DNA from 2 places in the Ruminococcus sp. RTP21359st1_H3_RTP21359_211015 genome. Region 1 is predicted to be linked to the other one. Evidence: riboswitches for the same ligand, from Rfam matches in the RefSeq annotation. Region 1 holds a riboswitch; the other holds the start of a gene.

The links. Region 1 has a riboswitch for FMN ahead of AB5Z01_RS09335 (ECF transporter S component). Riboswitches for the same ligand answer to the same signal wherever they lie in the genome.
Region 2: linked by a shared signal. The riboswitch ahead of AB5Z01_RS02315 (ECF transporter S component) and the one ahead of AB5Z01_RS09335 (ECF transporter S component) in region 1 are both predicted to bind FMN.

The regions. Positions count from the first base shown of each region.
Region 1 is NZ_JBDGDD010000020.1:16,563-26,379, forward strand. It holds gene AB5Z01_RS09300 (sensor histidine kinase) at 1-286, opposite strand, end outside; gene AB5Z01_RS09305 (response regulator transcription factor) at 283-975, opposite strand; gene AB5Z01_RS09310 (helix-turn-helix transcriptional regulator) at 1,196-1,564, shown strand; gene mobC (plasmid mobilization relaxosome protein MobC) at 1,794-2,123, shown strand; gene AB5Z01_RS09320 (relaxase/mobilization nuclease domain-containing protein) at 2,084-3,418, shown strand; gene AB5Z01_RS09325 (cysteine-rich VLP domain-containing protein) at 3,415-3,786, shown strand; gene AB5Z01_RS09330 (riboflavin kinase) at 3,964-4,656, opposite strand; gene AB5Z01_RS09335 (ECF transporter S component) at 4,665-5,309, opposite strand; FMN riboswitch at 5,427-5,542, opposite strand; gene AB5Z01_RS09340 (MerR family transcriptional regulator) at 5,934-6,773, shown strand; gene AB5Z01_RS09345 (transposon-transfer assisting family protein) at 6,843-7,043, opposite strand; gene AB5Z01_RS09350 (LPD25 domain-containing protein) at 7,047-9,817, opposite strand, start outside.
Region 2 is NZ_JBDGDD010000003.1:142,794-152,610, reverse strand. It holds gene metK (methionine adenosyltransferase) at 1-1,110, shown strand, start outside; gene AB5Z01_RS02315 (ECF transporter S component) at 1,177-1,800, opposite strand; FMN riboswitch at 1,898-2,030, opposite strand; gene AB5Z01_RS02310 (CD1247 N-terminal domain-containing protein) at 2,061-2,507, opposite strand; gene efp (elongation factor P) at 2,548-3,105, opposite strand; gene AB5Z01_RS02300 (aminopeptidase P family protein) at 3,245-4,309, opposite strand; gene aroQ (type II 3-dehydroquinate dehydratase) at 4,302-4,760, opposite strand; gene AB5Z01_RS02290 (TIM barrel protein) at 4,779-5,633, opposite strand; gene AB5Z01_RS02285 (YqeG family HAD IIIA-type phosphatase) at 5,658-6,161, opposite strand; gene rpsU (30S ribosomal protein S21) at 6,200-6,373, opposite strand; gene leuS (leucine--tRNA ligase) at 6,633-9,041, opposite strand; gene rsfS (ribosome silencing factor) at 9,078-9,455, opposite strand; gene yqeK (bis(5'-nucleosyl)-tetraphosphatase (symmetrical) YqeK) at 9,467-9,817, opposite strand, start outside.

The DNA of each region.
Region 1 (9,817 bases):
GCTGGGTTTCGCTGTCCTCTGGCCGCTGGGGTGCTTCATTCCCGGCGATCATGTGGTCTAAAGTCTGGCACAGGTCAGCGGTAAACTGCGACAGCCGCTTTCCAAACGCCTGCGTCAGTACAAAAATCCCCACAAGAGCGCACAGCAGCAGCGCCCCGCCTGTCAGCAGCACCGCCGTCTGTTTTGTCACAAGAAAAAGGGCTATGGTGATCCCTGACATGGAGAGGACAAGCCCCATTGCCACCCGGCCAAACAGCCGCTTTACCGAGAGGTTCTTAAACTTCATTTTGCCTCGCCCCCCGTCCATTGATAGCCCATGCCGTAAACGGTCTTGATGTAGGGCGCGCCGCCGTCGGCTTCAATCTTGCTGCGAATCCGGCTGATGGAGGTTGTCAGGGTATGTTCGTCCACAAACCTTTCGTCTATATCCCACAGCTTTTCCAAAAGCTGCCCACGGGTCAGCACTTGCCGGGGATTTTTGCGGAACAGGTTCAGCATTTTATACTCCATCGGGGATAGGGTCAGGGGCTTGCCGTTTAAGGAAGCCGTCTGCTCCGAGAAGTCCAGAAACAGCCGCCCGTCGTCGTAAATGTCCTTGGCCGGTTTGTGGTGTTCCAGCATGGCGAACATGGCTTTGATTTTCCGCTGCAAGGCCCCGATCACAAAGGGCTTTGTGATGTAGTCCACCGCGCCCACCTCATAGCCCCGTATCTGGTCGCTCTCCTGATCGTTGGCGGTCAGGAAAATTACAATAGTGTCCGGGTGCTGGGGCTTTATCAGCTTGCACAGTTCAAAACCGTTCCCGTCCGGCAGGTTGATGTCCAGCAGCACTAAATCAAATTCCCGCTGGCGGATGGCTTCGGCTGCGGTTCTGGCATTTAGGGCAGAAGTCACGCCGTAGCCGTCTGCGGTCAGGTTATAGTCTAACATCTTATTCAAAAAACTGTCGTCCTCGACAATTAAAATCTGCTTCATATTCTCACTTCCTTTGCTTTTTGCAGATAGTATAACAGGCAAATGTCCGCGAAATGTTACAGCGGACGGATTTTTTCAAAAAAGTGCTTTTTCTTTATTATAGGATAGCCCGCTTTTCAGTACAAGGCGGAAAATATGAATTATAAAGTTTAATCTTCCTGCATATAGCAACATTCCATTGAGAAAATATGAAATATACAATGTAGATGGGTGGTGCTATATGGCAAATATCAAAGATTGTCCCGGCTTTGAAACTTTCGGCGCAGATGTAAAAGAGGCGCGGAAAGTAAAGCAGTTATCGCGTAAGACGCTGGCGGAACAGGTCAATATCGACTGGCGCTATCTTGCCAACATCGAAAATGACGGCACGATTCCCAGCCTGCCGGTTATCATACAGCTTATCAAAATCTGCGGGCTTCCCGTGGAACGGTATTTTAACCCGGAGATCATGCGGGAGGAAAGCGCACAGCGGCAGCGGGTCAGCCACAAGCTGAAACTCTGCCCGGAAGAATTTCTGCCGATCATCGAGGGCGCGATTGACGGGGCCATTCAAATTCAACAGAAGAATGACGAAACGGAGGGTGCATGACAACCCTCTGTTTTGTTTTTGGGAGGACGCAAGGCTGCGCCCTCTCTTTTTTTTGCGGTTTTCAGAACAAACCGGGATTTTGCGGGTATTTCCTTGGGGTCAGAACGCTTTTTAGGGGAAGAAGAACAAAGACAGCAAGCATAGGGAGTGTAGCCACACTCCCGGCAAACGGCTTCCCGTTTGTATCTTGGGGAAGTCCCCAAACCCCTGAATGAATGGAGGTGAGAAAGTGGCAAACCGAAAACGGAAGTTTGTGCTGCGCGTCCCGGTGACGCCGGAGGAACGGGCGCTGATCCAGCAGAAGATGGCCCAGCTTGGCACAAAGAACTTTTCTGCCTACGCCCGGAAAATGCTGATTGACGGCTATATCGTCCATATCGACACCGGCCCTGTCCGGGCGCAGACCGCAGAGCTGCAAAAGATCGGCGTCAACATCAACCAGATTGCAAGGCGTATCAACAGTACCGGGACTGTGTACGCGCAGGACTTGGAGGACATCAAGGGGGCGCTGGCACAGATATGGCAGTTACAAAGATCCATCCTATCAAGTCAACGCTGAAAAAAGCGCTGGACTACATCGAGAACCCGGACAAGACCGATGAAAAGCTGTTCGTTTCTTCCTATGGCTGTTCCTATGAAACGGCGGATATTGAATTTCAAATGCTGTTAGATCAGGCGTACCAAAAGGGCAACAATCTGGCCCACCACCTGATACAAGCCTTTGAACCGGGGGAAACCACGGCGGAGCAGGCACATGAGATCGGGCGGCAGCTTGCCGATGAAGTGCTGCAAGGTAAATATCCCTATGTGATTACCACCCATATCGACAAGGGCCACCTGCATAACCACATCATTTTCTGCGCCGTGGATATGGCGAACCAGCGCAAGTACATTTCCACCCGCCAAAGCTACGCCTTTATCCGGCGAACCAGCGACCGGCTGTGCAAGGAACACGGCCTGTCTGTGGTAAAGCCCGGCAAAGACAAGGGCAAGACCTACGCCGAGTGGGACGCACAGAAAAAGGGCAAGAGCTGGAAAGCAAAACTGAAAATCGCCATCGACGCGGCCATTCCGCAGGCCAAAGACTTTGACGGCTTTTTGCGGCTCATGGAGGCGCAGGGTTATGAAGTCAAACAGGGCAAGTTTATTTCATTCCGCGCCCCCGGACAGGAACGCTTCACCCGCTGCAAGACCTTGGGGGAGGATTACACCGAGGAACGGATCACCCAGCGGATCAAGGGCATTGCCATTGACCGGGGGCCGCGCAGAAGAAGCGCCGGGGAAATCTCCCTGCGGATTGCCTTGGAGGACAGTATCAAGGCCCAGCAGTCGGCGGGCTATGCGCGGTGGGCGAAGCTGCACAACTTGAAGCAGGCCGCCAATTCCTTAAACTTCATCACAGAACACCAGATCGACAGCTACGAGGGCTTGGAAAGCAGGCTGGCCGAGATCAGCGCGGCAAACGACGCGGCGGCCTCCGCCCTGAAAGACGCAGAACGCCGCCTTGGGGATATGGCGCTGCTGATAAAAAACCTCTCTGCCTACAAACAGCTCCGGCCTGTGGCGCTGGAACTGCGAAATGCCAAAGACAAGGCCGCATTCCGGCGGCAGCATGAAAGCCAACTGATCTTGTATGAGGCGGCGGCAAAGGCACTCAAAGAGGCCGGGGTCACAAAGCTCCCCAACCTGTACGCCCTCAAAACCGAGTATAAAAAGCTGGACGCAGAACGGGAACGGCTGTCCGCACAGTACAGCGAAGCGAAACAGAAATTGAAAGAATACGGCATTGTCAAACAGAATGTAGACAGCATTTTGCGGACAGCGCCGGGAAAGGAGCATACGCAGGAACGATGAACATACCGAGAATGAGTTACCCCCAATACCGCAAGGCCCGCAGGCTCACCCATGAGTGCTGCAACTACTGTAACGGAAACTGCCTCCTGCTGGACGATGGGGAGGAATGTGTCTGTGTGCAGAGTATTTCCTATTCGCTGCTGTGCCGGTGGTTCAAGGTGGCCGTCCTGCCGCTGGACGCGGCCCTATGCGCCGAGATCACCAAAAGCCGGGACGAGATCAAACGCTGCGCCGTCTGCGGGGCGGCGTTTACGCCGAACTCCAACCGGGCCAAATACTGCCCGGATTGTGCGGTGCAGGTGCGCCGGAAGAAAGAGGCGGAACGCCAGCGGAAAAGATACCTCCTGTCTACGCATTTAGGGCGGTAAAAGTCCACGGAAATCAAGGGTTTTTCCGCATGGTCGTCAGGCAGGTGGATAAAGTTATCCTGTTCCCCTCAAAACGGGGTTCTAAATGCGGGAAAATGGACAAAAAAGAATCGCCGGACGCAGAGGCAATACAGCCCCTGCGCCCGGCATTTTTCAACGCAATACTTAAATAACATCTTATTCGGAATTAAATTTATAACCATAGCCAATTACTGTTTTTATATACTCATGTCCCTTGCAATATGGTTTTAACCTTTTTCGTATTTGAAAAATCGTGTTTTCTACTGCGTGCAAATGGTTATTTGTGGGTTCATGCCAAATCTGTTCATAAATCTGTTCTTTTGTGAATGTGGTTTGAGGAGATTGCAGTAACAAATAAAGGACTTCAAATTCGTTTGTTGATAAATAAACTTCCTGCTGTTCTAATATTACACAATGCCGGTTAACATCAATGTATAAGGTGTGATTTGTTTGCTTTAATCCCCAAAATTCTTGTGCCATTGTCCGGTCATTCGCAATTTGTTCAAGCAGCAAGGATAATTCATTAAATTTTCTAACTTCCCTCAATTTCTTATATAGGTTGACAGTTATCGTACACCCATATACATCCTTATCAAAATCAAAAATATGTGTTTCGATTGAAACAAAGCTATCATTATCAAGTGTAGGGCGTGTCCCAATATGGGTAACACCATAATATATCTTGTCACTTAAAAGAATATCTGCCACATACACCCCTGTCTTTGGCAAAAATGTATTTTTTGCTATTTCTATGTTTGCGGTAGGTGTCCCCACATGCTTTCCAATACCTCGGCCATGTATAACGATCCCTGTTAGTGTGCAAATAGGCTCATTTATTTTTTCTTTCATTTCAATCCTCATATAATCCCATTCATTGACAGGATAATCAAAACACAAGTTACTATAATAAAACTTGCCAGCATAAGCAGACCAGTATGCTTTTGTCTTGCTTCATTTTCCAAAGTAGCAACATATCCGCTTTTTCTCAAAGCGGTAACTATGGGCTTATACAGTAAAAATGTAATGGACGCATTTAACCCACCTTTCAATAAGTTAAATGGAAGAAAGGCAGGAAGTAACAATTCTACAACTGCTTCTCTTGGATACCCCATATAAAGCGGCGTTACCAAATAGTTCCACAACAGCATAACGATAACCGTTATTAGCCATCCTGATGCCAGACCAATCACTGCACCAGATAAAGTGTGCTTTTTTTTGTAAATGACAGATGCCGTACACGCAAAAGATAGTGTTTGTACGATATTCATAATACAACCTAATATTCCGGTATCGCTTACTGTAATCATTTCAAGGGTTGCTACAATAACAGATACAATGCAGGAAGTCATCGGCCCCCAAATAAAGCCGCCCAAAGTTACAATAACATCGGATGGATCATACTTTAAGAATAGAATAATAGGAATCCTGCCAACAACCATAGTGACATAAGTGATCGCACATAGCATACCAATAACTGTGATTCTTTTTGTTTTACTGTTCATAATTGCTTTCCTCCGTGGCAAAAAATTAACACCCAAAAGAAAATGTCTTTCAGGTGTTAGCATTATAATTAGGCCACAGAAAAGAAAGTAACCCTCTCAAAATCTGCGGAAATCTAACCATATCTTCTTTCATCCAGACTATACTGTTGGTTTTGGAATTACACCAAATCGTGCGTTTTACGCTCGCGGACTTTACCGCCAATCGGGAATTTCACCCTGCCCCGAAGACACTTTTATTCAGTTGTTTTCCTTGCAATTATAACATCAACTATTTTGGGAAGCAATGAATTGAAGAAAGTTCGGAAGCATTTCGGAAATCAAGGGTTTTTCCGCATGGTCGGCAGGCAGGTGGATAAAGTTATCCTGTTCCCCCAAAAACAGGGTTCTAAATGCGGGAAAATGGACAAAAAAGAACGCCGGGGCAAAGACACCTTTTCAGTTCTTTGTCCCGGCTGAATTATTTTGTGTAGTGAAGATACATAGAAAAACAGTTCGACATAGAATCTTATTTTGGACAATGCTATAATCAAATAAGCTTCTTGTTACAATTTTCCTGCAAAAAGAAAATTTAATATTGACTCTCTCGTGGCGTAAGGGTTTACGCTTAAAGCGAAAGGAGGATACATGAAAACAGTAAAAGATGTGTCGGATATAACCGGAATAAGCATACGGACACTTAGATATTACGATGAAATAGGCTTATTGAAACCGACAAAACTAACTGAATCCGGTTATAGGCTTTATAATAATAAAGCACTGGAACAATTACAAGAAATTATGTTCTTTAGAGAGTTGGAAATTCCGTTGATGGACATAAAAAAAATCATGGAGAATCCAAATTATGATAAAGAACAGGTTTTATTAACTCAAAAGAGTTTTCTGGAAAGAAAACGCAACCGACTAAACGGAATTATTGAGCTGATAACAGATGTCATGAAAGGAGTTAATACCATGAGCTTTGAAGCATTTAACAATGACGATATTCAAAAAATGTTAGACCACACTTTAGCAACTATGTCTAAAGAGGTACTTGATGAGCAAGTAGCTAAATATGGAAGTAAAGAAAAATACAGAGAATATTTAGCAAGCGGATTTGCAAATGAACAGGCAATGGCAGATTTGGTTAAATGGTATGGAAGCAAAGAAAAAGCAATGGAAGCGATTTTGAAGCCTACTGGAAAGGCTGATAATTTCAAGCCTGAACAGGATGAAAACGATAAAATTTATAAGCAGTTCATGTCTGCAAAAAAGGAAAACAATGACCAGTTAGCAAAAGAAGCCGTTGTCATGCTTGCTGAAAATTACAAAAAGCGGTTTCATTTGGATAACGCAAGAAACATTCTTCTCGATTTGGCAAAAGAATATCTGGCACATGAAAAATTAGCAGAAGCAACTGATAAACAGTATGGCGTAGGTTGTGCTGAATACATCGGAAATGCAATTCAGATGTATTATGGAGTTTGACTTTTGGCAGAGATTATATAAAAATGCCGGACGCAGAGGCTTTGGCAGCCTCCGCGCCCGGCATTTTGCTTATTCGTCTGTGAAGTGGAACCGCTGCGCCGCAAAGTCGGCGTCGCTCATGGCGTCCAGCTTATCGGCGGTCTGGCAGGCCAGCGCTGCCATTTCCTTGTCCATGTCCGGCAAAGCTGCCCGGAGATTTGCCGCCGTCCTGCGGCGGTCGGCGTTGTGGTACAGACAGATCAGGTTTTCTTCTTCCACGGTGAAATACATTCCTCATACCTCCATTTCTTTTGATTTTTCCCGCGCCGGGGGCTTTTTTTTCTGTTCCTCCTTGGCGGCGGCAAGCTGCGCCCGGATGGACGGTTTCTTTTGTTTCTGCGTTGTCTTTCGGGTCTGCTTGGGCTTTTGGGCCTCCGCCTTGGCTGCCTCGGCCACATCCAAAAGGGAAATCTGTTCCCCGGCTTTTGCCCTTGCTTCCAGTTCCTCCATAGACGGGGCATTGTTCATCATGCCGTCGATCATGTTGTAGTTCTGCTCGGTGGACATTTCCGCCGTCTTGATATGGCTTTCCTGCTGGGCGGGGATGGCAAATGTCCCTGTGCCGTTTGCCATAATAAGATACCTGCCGTCCTCCGACTGGTGGTGGAATCCATACCCGGCGGCCTCCATCTGTTCACGGCTCCTGTCGGTCAGATAGAAACGGCCCCTCGGCGTCTGGATTTGTTCGCCGGTCATGCACTCGTCCGGCGTGAGCTGCTTTTCCGGCTGGGCGAAAAACTCCGGCACCTGCCGGTAGTCGGCTCCCTCGTCCACATAATAGGCGGTCTGTTTCCCATCCTGCCGGAACACCACAATATCCCCCGTAGAGAGGGAATGTCCCTTGTAATCGGCGGGATGTTCTATGTTGAAGCGGCGGTAAATCTCGTCCAGTGTGGTGTCCTTGTCCAGCGGCGCGGTGTAGACAAGCTGATAATTCTTCCTGTCCACCGAAAGCCCGTCCGCCTGCAAGTCCTCATAGGAACGGTAGCGGAAGTCGCGCCCCTCCGGGCCGGGCGGCACTTGGTAGATGGAAAAGTTGGGCTGCGCCGGGGCCTCATAGTCAGAGGCAACATATTCCTCCACCGTCAGCCCGGAAGCGGCGGCCTCCTGTTCCAGCTCTGCCTCGATCTGTTTTTTATAGTTCTGCAAGCTCTGGTCGAAATCGGCAAGCTGCGGCGGCTCCGGCAAGTGGTACTGGCCCTGATTGAGAAGCGGGCGGCACTCCTTTACATAGTCCAGAACCGCGTTGAAATAAGCGGTCTGTTCCGGCGTCAGGGTTTCCCCGGATTGCAGGGGACGCCGGGCCTCCTGCTCCATAGCGGCCAGATTGCAATGCAACTCCATATACGGGATGAACTCATGCAGCAGCATATCCCGCTGGGCCTTGTCCGCCTCCCATGCCTCCGGCCCCTCATGGTGCAGCACATGGTTTTTCCAGCTTTCATCCTGTGCGTAGTATTCGTGGTAGCCCCGGATATGCTGGATCAGGGAACCGTCCCCGTCGCCAAAGTCCTGCCGTCCCTCGTAGCTGTCCGGCTGGCCCTGCATGGTAAAATCAATGCGGAACTTGGTCTTGTCGTACCAATGGCCCGTATAGCCCGGCTGCTCCCGTTCATGGCGTCTGGCGCTGTCCAGCTCCTTGAAAACGGCCTCGGCTTCATGCAGCGGCATTTGCTGGCCGTCTTTCAGATGGAGGCTTTCACTCCAAAGGATCGTGACAACCGGCTCCGCTGCCGGATTCTGCGCGATCTGCCGCTGGGCGTTGGCAACGGCAATCTCACTTTCGATCTCGCTTTTCACAAAAGAATCCATCTGGCCCTTTTGCAGCTCGTAGCCCTGTTCACACAGGCGGTTGATAAGCCCGATCACCTTGTCGTTATCGCCCACGGCCTCGGCATAGGCCACGATCAACTGCCGTTCCTCGCTGCCCAAACGGGGGGCGTTTTTCTCCGCCAGCTCAATCAGGGCAGCGGCCCGGTCAGCCGGGGACGCCTCCGGCATGAACGGCTTTCCATTCAAAAGGCCGTCGATCCCGTTCCATGCCTGCGGCTGGGGAATGGCGTTGGCCTGTTCGGTTGCTTCCAGAAAACCATCCAACCTGTCGCCGGTCAGGGGTTCCATCATCCCCGCCGGTCGCTCATGGATGGCAAGGATTTCTTTTCCGGCTTCCGCAAGGGTCAGGTCGGGATTGTCAAGCTGGCCTCCGTCCAGTTCCTTGTAGTCGGGGCCGTACAGTGTGTAATCGTAGCCGGTTTCCGATGTCTGGATATACAGGTAATCGCCGCTTTCCAGATGGTAGGCGGCCTCCTGCGGGGCTTCTGCCTGTTCCAGCGTTCCGTCCCCGGCAATGGTAAAGCCCTGCGCCTGCGCCGCCTCCTTGGTTCCCTGCGACACTTCGCCGGTAGATTTCAAATCCGCTTCAATGAGGGTTTTCAGCATGGCTTTTACGCTGGCGGTCATTTCCTGCTGTTGCTCCGGGGACAGCTTGGAAAATACGCTGTCCGGGTCTGGCTGCTCGGCGGCCTGCGGCTGTTCCTGCTGGGCCTGCCGCTGTTGCTGAAGCTGGGCAAGGTGGCCGTCAATGGTGGTAATCAGCTCATGGGCGGTGGCCCGGATGGTTTCAAGGGAGGCTTTCAGCTCTTTCAAGTCCTTGCCGGAACTCCAACCGGCCACATAGCCAAAGGAATAATCGGAGGTGTCCAGCCCGTAGTGCTGGCAGACGGCATAGGCCACGCTTTCAGCCTGCACCTCGCGGGTGCGGCTGTCGGGGCGGTCGGCCTGCTCTATGGCCGGGGCTTCCGGGTCGATGGCGTGGAGCTTGGAATGGGCGATCTCATGGATGGCCGTCTTTAGGGTCTGTAATTCGCTCATGCCCTCCTGAATGGCGATCCGCTTTTCCGTCAGGTGGTAGTAGCCGTGGGAACCGCCCGGAATGTCCTCAAAACCAATGGGAACCGGGGAGGTCTGTTCCAGCGCCTTGAAAAATTCCCCGTAGCGTTCCACGC
Region 2 (9,817 bases), on a different contig from region 1:
CAGATCTCTGACGCTATACTTGACGCTCTGCTGGAGCAGGATCCTATGTCAAGAGTTGCCTGCGAAACGGTCACTACAACAGGTGTAGTAATGTGCATGGGCGAGATAACAACAAAGGCTATAATCGACATACCACAGATCGTTAGAGATACAGTTGTCGGTATAGGCTATGACAGAGCCAAGTATGGTTTTGACGGACACACCTGTTCAGTTCTCACAACTATAGACAAGCAGTCGCCTGATATTGCAATGGGTGTTGACAACGCTCTCGAAGGCAGAGCTGAAAACGCATTCGATACAGGTGCAGGCGATCAGGGTATCATGTTCGGTTTTGCTTGCGACGAAACACCTGAACTTATGCCAATGCCTATATCACTTGCTCACAAGCTTGCTCTTAAACTTACAGAAGTTAGAAAAAACGGCACTTTGCCATATCTCAGACCGGACGGAAAAACTCAGGTAACAGTTGAATATGATGATGGCAAGCCAACAAGAGTTGACGCTGTTGTAGTTTCTTCACAGCATGATGACGCTGTAACACTGGAGCAGATAAGAGAAGATATTATCGAGAACGTTATAAAGACAGTTATCCCTGCTGAACTTCTTGATGAGAACACTACTTATTTTGTAAACCCAACAGGAAGATTTGTAGTCGGCGGCCCTCAGGGCGACAGTGGTCTGACAGGAAGAAAGATAATCGTTGACACATACGGTGGATATGCTCGTCATGGTGGTGGTGCTTTCTCAGGAAAAGATCCTACAAAGGTTGACAGAAGCGCAACATATGCTGCAAGATACGTTGCAAAGAATATCGTTGCAGCAGGTCTTGCCAAGAAGTGCGAGGTTGAGCTTGCGTATGCTATCGGTGTTGCTCACCCTGTTTCAATCATGGTCGACACATACGGCACAGGAAAGGTTTCTGATGAAAAGATAGAGGCAGCTGTAGAAAAGGTATTTGACCTTCGCCCTGCTGCAATAATCAAGAGCCTTGACCTTAGAAAGCCACAGTACAAGCAGCTTGCAGCTTATGGTCATATGGGACGTGAGGATCTTGATGTAGCTTGGGAAAAGACAGACAAGATCAATGATCTTCTTGAAGCAGTTAAATAAAAAATATCAAAGCCTTGACAGGAATGTGCCTGCCAAGGCTTTTTTGTGTTCAGCATTAATTTTGTTTTAGTCTTTGCCTTTAAGAATAGGCGACAAAGGCTTATAAATAAGAATTGTGACCAATGCACAAATAATACCCTTCACAAAAGTAAAAGGCAGATTGAAAATACACAGTGCAGAGAAAATATTCTTTACGCTACCCATTATCTGCTGGTACATACCGAGTATAGCAGCTTCTCCGCCGAATGCTTTAAAGTATATAGGATAAACGATAAAATAATTCAACGGCAAGCTTATTACTGTGAAAACCAAAGTGCCAATGATACAGCTTATGATAGCATTCTTTCTGGTTTTTTTCTTGTGGTATATAACAGAAGCCGTCAGCACAAAAGCTGCGCTTGTTACAAAGTCAAAGATGTTGCCGATACCCATTGTTGTGCCTAGTCCCTTTATAATCAACTGGATAACGTTCTTGATAAGGCAAACGATCACGCCTGCAATAGGTCCCATTGAGAAACCTGCCAGCAGGGATATAACGTTTGAAAGGTCAAGCTTGATAAATCCTGGCATAAGTGGCACAGGAAAATCAAGGTAATATATTACAGTAGCTATGGCGCTGAGCATTGCCACCATTACCATTTTTCTTGTTGTAAAAGTTTTATTTCTTGGCATAGTGTTATCACTTGTCATTTTAATTCCTCCAAATAATAAAATTATCGGGAGAAACAGCAGCAAAAGCAAAAGCACCCTGAAAATAAAATCAGGGTGCAATTTATGCGTTATTGATCTGTCGTTTCTTCCATCCGGACTTTACCGTCGGTTTCGGATTTTCACCGAATCAGCGCATTTCTGCGGTCGAGGACTTACGAATACTATTCGATCACCTCCGGTGTGGAATTTCACCACCCCTGAAACACATTATTAAATTTTGCTGAACACTTTTTATGAGATCAATCCTCGTTGTCCTCGTCCTCAATTTCTGAGAAATCAAACTCAAGGCTCTCTCCGCAGTTTGGACAGTCAACAGAACCGTCAGCGATAATGTTCTCACCGAGCATTATTGTGTCACCGCAGTTAGGGCATACACATTCATACATAGCGTCCTCATCGTCATCATCATCATAGTCATCATCACAACAACAATCATCGTCGCAACAACAATCGTCGTCATCATCATCACCATAAATTAGATCTTCTATCTCGCCGAGATCCTCGTCAAGAGTATCTACAAGCTCAACTGTTTCGTCAACTTCTTCGGCAATATCTTCAACTGTAGCAGACATCTCATCAAGAATATCAGCCATAATTGTCAATATCTTTCCCTCGTTTGTGGAATCGTCAATCTTAAGACCTTCCATAAGTCCCTTTAAATATGCAACCTTCTTTGACAGCTCCATAATATTCCCTCCGTTTCTAAAAAACCGTAAAGGCTAAAACTTATGCTCTTTCCATGTACTCACATGTACGAGTATCGATTCTTATTCTGTCGCCTGTGTTGATGAACAGAGGAACTCTGATCTCAGCACCAGTTTCAACTGTTGCAGGCTTTGTAGCATTTGTAGCTGTATCGCCCTTGATACCAGGCTCTGTCTCTGTTACTTCAAGATCAACAAAGTATGGAGGCTCTACGCCGAATACTGTACCCTTGTAAGAAAGGATCTTACATACCATGTTTTCCTTTACGAACTTAAAATTATCTGAAAGCTCAGCCTTGTTTACTGGAACAAGCTCATAGCTCTCTGGATCCATGAAATAATAAAGATCACCGTCGTTGTAAGAATACTCCATATCCTTTCTCTCAACATATGCTGTTGGGAATTTAGCTGTTGGATTGTATGTCTTTTCAACAACAGAACCTGAAATTACATTTCTAACCTTTGCTCTGACGAACGCTGCACCCTTACCAGGTTTAACGTGCTGAAACTCAACGATCTGCATTACGTTGCCGTCCTCTTCAAAAGTCACGCCGTTTCTGAAATCACCAGCAGTTACCATTATTTAGTACCTCCATAAACATTCTTAATTAATGTGTACACAGTTCAAAATGTCCGCATACCTCTATATTTATTTTACCATATTTATTTGTTTATTGCAATAGCTTTTGAAAACTTTTTTACCAAAAAATCAAAAAAAATTACAAGCAAATAAGCTCTTTAGGGGCTTTTGTCATATTGATACAGCCGTTTTCTGTAACAACAACAAAATCTTCTATTCTCACACCAAACTTGCACTCAAGATAAATACCTGGCTCTACTGTTACGATCGAATTTTCAGGCAATATATCTTCCCTGCTAGGCGAAGCATAAGGGCTTTCATGTATCTCAACTCCCACACCATGTCCGAGAGAATGGCCGAAATTATCTCCATAGCCTGCTTCAGTTATGATATCCCTTGCTATTTTGTCAAGTGCTTTTCCTGACATACCTGCCTTTACTGCGTCAAGAGCTGCAAGCTGTGCAGTAAGAACAGTTTCGTATACAGACTTCATCTTGTCACTAGGTTTGCCTACGCATACAGTTCTAGTCATATCGCTGTGCCAACCTTCATAAGTTGCTCCGAAATCCATAAGCACGAACTCACCGATCTCAACTTTTTTGTCAGATGGTACACCATGTGGAAGCGAGGTATTAGAGCCTGAAAGTGCAATAGTGTCAAAAGACAGAGCTTCAGCACCATTTCTAAGCATATAATAGTCAAGCTCAAGCTGAATCTCTTTTTCAGTTCTGCCGACCTTGATAAAGTCAAGCATATGTGCAAAACCCTTTTCAGCGATACGCTGTGCTTTGATTATCTTGTCTATCTGCTCTTGGGATTTAACTGTTCTGATCTCTCTTATTATTTCCGCAAGCTTTGTGTCTGCGATGACCTCAGCATTAAGCTTTTGCTGATATGCGATAAGCTCGGAAAGTGTGCAGGTATCGGCATTAACAGAAACTGTTTTTGCACCATGCTTTTCAATAAGGCTGTTTATCTGCTCATAGAGCTTGTCCTGCAAAATGACCTCGCAAGCTGTGACAGTTTTCTTTGCCTTTTCAATATATCTGAAATCTATGATAAAATACGCTTTTTCCGGAAAAACCACTAGTGTTCCTGCACTTGATTTCATTGCAGTGAAATATCTTCTGTTCACATCGTCAGTGATAACAGCACAATCTGCCGCTTCTGTTACTCGTGAACAAAGTTTTTCAAGATCAGTCATTGTCTGCACCGCTTTCATTTTTCCATTTGTAATACAAAGCGTCAACAGCCATGTAGTATGAATACTTTCCGAACCCGCTTATCTGACCCACGCATACAGGTGCGATAACAGAAGTGTGTCTGAATTCGTCACGGGAGTGTATATTGCTCAGATGTACCTCAACGACAGGAATCTTTATTGCGGCGATGGCGTCTCTGATAGCATAGCTATAGTGTGTATAAGCGCCTGCGTTAAGTATAACGCCGTCATAATTTTTTCTAGCAAGGTGAAGCTTGTCGATTATTTCACCCTCATGGTTTGACTGATAAACGTCGCAGTGAAATTCATATTTCATTGCATGCTCGATTATCTCGTTGTTTATGCTCTCAAATGTATCTGTACCGTAAACTCCAGGCTCACGCTCTCCCAGAAGATTAAGGTTAGGACCATGTATAACAAGTATTTTTTTCATATCAATACTCTCCTATCTTTATTTCACCGACAAATAATAATCCTTCATTGTCAGTGCGTCTTTGTCCTGAGTGCCTGCGCTTTCACAGACGAATATAGGCGAAAGATCTTTCTTTGCGACTATCTCCATAAGCGGCTCATAGTCAGGTCCAAAGCCTTGATTATCGTCAAAAGTCAGGTGCTTTTTCTCACCGCCTGGATTTGTAAACATTATCTTAGAAAAATGGCTGTGGAATATTTTCAGCCTGTCGTGACCGATAGCATTTTCCACTTCATCAAGCATTCTCTCATACTCTGCCTTACCTTTTATATAGCCGAACTCTCTTGCGTTGAGATGTCCGAAATCTATTGTCGGCAGGAACGTATCATCAAGCTTGCAAAGCTCCAGCACTTCTGTTAAGTTACCAAGCTGATTTACCTTACCCATAGTTTCAGGGCAAAAAACGATATGCTCAAAGCCCTGCTCAACGGCTGTTTTTCTAGCCCTTGTGAGAGTATCTTTAGCAAGTTCCAAAGCGTCCTCTCTGCTTATTTTCGCACAGCTTCCTGAATGGATAACTATTCTATCAGCACCCATTCTGCTTGCAGCGTCACAGGATTGCAGAATATAATTTATGCTGTTGTCACGCTTTTCAGCTTCAAGGCTTGAAAGCGAAATAAAATACGGCGCATGGAGCGAAAGCGTGATATTATGCTCTTTAGCCTTGTCTTTCAAGGCAAAAGCTATTTTATCAGAGACCTTAACTCCCCTGCCACACTGATATTCATAGTGGTCAAGCCCCATTGCTTCGAGATATCCCGGAGCTTGAAGTGTTGTTTTATATTTAGCAGAAAACGCTTCGCTGTTTCCCGCAGGTCCAAATCTTGCTGACATCATTATCATTCCTTTCGTTTTATGCTATTTAAGCTTTGGTAAAAACGGCTTTTCACAGGCTCTTTTAAATCGAAATGGCAAGCTCGTTTCAGGCTCTATTGGGAACACGAATATGGAGCGTATACCTTTCAGATTTGAGCCAAGCACGTCAGTGAATATCTGATCACCCACAGCCGCAACATTTTTCTTATTAAGCCCCAGCTTAGCTATAGCCTTTGTGTAGCCAAATGTCAGCGGTTTTTTGCCTTCAGGTACAAAGTCAAGCTCCAACTGCTCTGCAAAAGGCTTTACCCTTGGAGCATGATTGTTTGAAACGATCATAAGCTTTATCCCTGCCGCTTTCATCTTAGCAAGCCAATCAAGACTCGACTGCGGAGGAACTGGATTGTTATGTGTTGTCAGCGTATTATCAAGATCGAGGAGCAGCCCCTTGATATGCTTTTTAGCAAGAAAATCGGGGGTTATCTCTCCTACCTTGTCAAAAACATAAGTTGGTTTGAACATAAAAAAACTCCTGTTGTATAAAATAAAAAGCGGACATAAAAATGCCCGCCTTTAATTACATATTAGTATTTACGCTTACGAGCAGCTTCGGACTTCTTCTTACGCTTTACCGAAGGCTTTTCGTAGTGTTCTCTTTTACGAACCTCTGCGATAACGCCGTCTCTTGCACATGATCTCTTGAAACGCTTAAGTGCTGTATCCAAAGTTTCGTTCTTTCCAACACGGATTTCTGCCAAAATTATTCCCTCCCTTTGCCACCTGTGACAGAGGCAATTCTATCGGAATTTCCGAAAATCAATGGTGATAGTGAAGGTGTCTGCAAAAGCAAACTGAAACGCTTTACGTTCCCCCAGTCCTACTCTTTCGGACCGCTCTGTCTTTAATCTGCGGAATTTATAAAACCGATATAATTACAAATTTAATTATACTATATTTCCACCAAAAAGTCAATAGCTTTCTGGCTCTTTTTTTGATTTTTTCTGAGGAAATTTTCGCTTACTTTACAACCAGATTTACAAGCTTGTTAGGAACATAGATTTCCTTGACTATATTTTTGCCTTCCGTTGCCTTAACGATAGCTTCGTCAGCCTTAGCGAGTGCGATAACGTCGTCCTTAGCTGCGTCTGTAGGTATTGTGAGCTTGGATTTTACCTTGCCGTTTATCTGACAAACGATCTCGATAGTATCGTCCTTGCAGAGTGCTTCATCATATGTTACCCACTCCTGCTCGTCAAGAACTCCCTCGCAACCGATCATCTGATAAAGTTCTTCTGTAACATGAGGTGCAAAAGGATTGAGTATGATAAGAAGATCTCTGAACTCTTTCTTTGTGATAGAGCCAACATTATATATCTCATTAAGAAGCGTCATCATTGCGGCAATAGCAGTATTGAACTTCATTGACTCAATATCATCGGATACCTTCTTGATAGTCTTGTGCATGAGCGATCTCAGCTTGTCGCTGTACTCGTCGCTGTCAACTACCTTATCCTGCAAAGCCCAAATTCTGTCCACAAATCTCTTACAGCCCTTAACACTGCTCTCGCTCCATGGAGCTGCCTTTTCATAGTCACCCATGAACAGAACATAAAGTCTGAGAACATCTGCACCGTATTCGTCAACAACATCGTTAGGGTCAACAACGTTTCCTCTTGACTTACTCATCTTCTCACCGTCAGGTCCAAGGATAAGACCCTGAGCTGTTCTCTTTGCATAAGGCTCTGAAGTTGGTACAAGACCGAGGTCGTAGAGGAACTTGTGCCAGAAACGTGAATAGATCATATGACGTGTAACGTGCTCCATACCACCGTTATACCAATCAACAGGCATCCAATATTTCAGTGCTTCCTGTGAAGCAAACTCATCATTGTTGTTAGGATCGCAATAACGCAGGAAGTACCACGAAGAACCAGCCCACTGTGGCATTGTATCTGTTTCTCTCTTTGCGTCACAGCCACACTTAGGACATTTGCAGTGTACGAAAGAGTCTATCTTAGCCAGAGGGCTTTCGCCGTCTGTACCAGGCTCAAAGTTCTCTACCGGTGGCAATTTAAGTGGAAGCTCATCATATGGCACAGCGACCATTCCGCAGTGAGGGCAATGTACTATCGGGATAGGCTCGCCCCAATATCTCTGACGATTGAAAGCCCAGTCTTTCATCTTATACTGAACGCCCTTTTCACCGCAGCCCAGTTTTTCAAGAACAGTAAGCATCTTTTCGATAGCTTCTTTCTTGTTTGTTATGCCGTTAAGCTCACCTGAGTTGACCATTTCGCCGTCGCCTGTGTAGGCTTCCTTAGAAATGTCGCCGCCCTTGATGACTTCGATTATGTCAATGCCGAACTTCTTTGCAAAATCATAGTCCCTTGTATCGTGAGCAGGCACAGCCATGATAGCGCCTGTGCCGTATCCCATCATAACATAGTCTGAGATGTAGATAGGTATCTCTTTGCCTGTGATAGGATTGATAGCTGTCAGACCGTCTATCTTAACGCCTGTTTTATCCTTAACGAGCTGAGTTCTCTCAAATTCGCTCTTCTTTGCACACTCTGTCTTATAAGCGTCAAGGTCAGCAATGTTTGCAATACTATTTCTGTATTTCTGGATGATAGGATGTTCAGGAGCGATTACCATGAATGTAACGCCGTAAAGCGTGTCAGGACGTGTAGTGTAGATCTTGAGCTGATCGTCCTGCTCTTTGATCTTGAAGTTTACAAATGCACCTGTTGATTTTCCTATCCAATTCTGCTGCTGGAGTTTGATGTTAGGCAGATAGTCAACTTCTTCAAGTCCCTGAAGAAGCTTGTCAGCGTATTCTGTGATCCTAAGATACCATACTTCTTTAGTTTTCTGAACTATCTCGCTGTGGCAAACATCGCAGTGACCGCCCTGTGAGTCCTCATTTGAAAGAACGACCTTACAGCTTGGGCAATAATTTACGAGGGTCTTATCTCTGAATACAAGACCATTCTCAAACATTTTAAGGAATATCCACTGTGTCCACTTATAGTAGTTTTCGTCGGTCGTATCAATAACTCTTGACCAATCGAATGAAAAACCTACTCTTTTGAGCTGCCCCGTGAACTTCTTGATATTGTCGTCTGTTACCTTTCTTGGGTGAACACCTGTTTTGATAGCTGTGTTTTCTGTAGGCAGACCGTAAGCGTCAAAGCCTATAGGGAAAAGTACATTATAGCCCTGCATACGTCTTTTACGGCTTACAACTTCAAGACCAGAATAAGCCTTGATGTGTCCAACATGCATTCCATGACCTGACGGATAAGGAAACTCTACAAGTCCGTAAAATTTCTTCTTCGAAAAGTCATTGCTTGCCTCAAAGGTCTTATGCTCGTCCCAGTATTTCTGCCATTTGCTTTCTATGGCCGAAAAATTGTATTCTTTCATCTTTATCAATCCTTTGTTAAATTATAATTGTCAAAATTAATCCTGTGGCTCGTCTGGTAAGAACTGCTTTACGTCGATATCCTTGCCGTCAGACCATAGTCTTTCAAGATTGTAATGATCTCTTGTTTCCTTATAGAAAACATGAACTATGATATCACCGTAATCAAGTACGACCCAAGTTGCACCCTGATAGCCCTCTGTTCTGTTAGGTTCAATGCCAAGCTGGCTCATTTTGAACTCAACTTCCTCCGCAAGGGCCTTTGTCTGAGTGCTTGAAGTACCATTTGCTATAACAAAATAATCCGCAACTATAGTCAGGTCACCGATCTCTATTACCCTGATGTCCTCTGCTCTTTTTGAATCAAGAGCTTTAACAATAGTTGACAGCTTTTCATTCTGTGAAATATTATCCATAAAAATCTCCTTTATTTTGAATTATAGGCAAAATCATTATATGCTTCAAGTGTGGAAAGAGGGATAGTATTACCCTTTTCCACTGAGTCTTTTATTGAGAATTTCAAAGCCTCAAACATTGCTTTCTCCAAGCTTTGTTCGGCATACTTTCTCATTTTCTTTACATCTTTATAATCCCTGTCCGCAGAAATAAGGTCTGCAAGATATACTATCTGGCTAAGCTTGGGCATATTGCCACAGGCAACCGTATGATAGCGTATAGCTGAGATTATCTCAGGATCATGAATATCAAAAAGCGTCTGCACAAGCTCTGCCCCTGCAATACCGTGAAACAGAGGAACAGCCTTTTTCTCTATATCGCA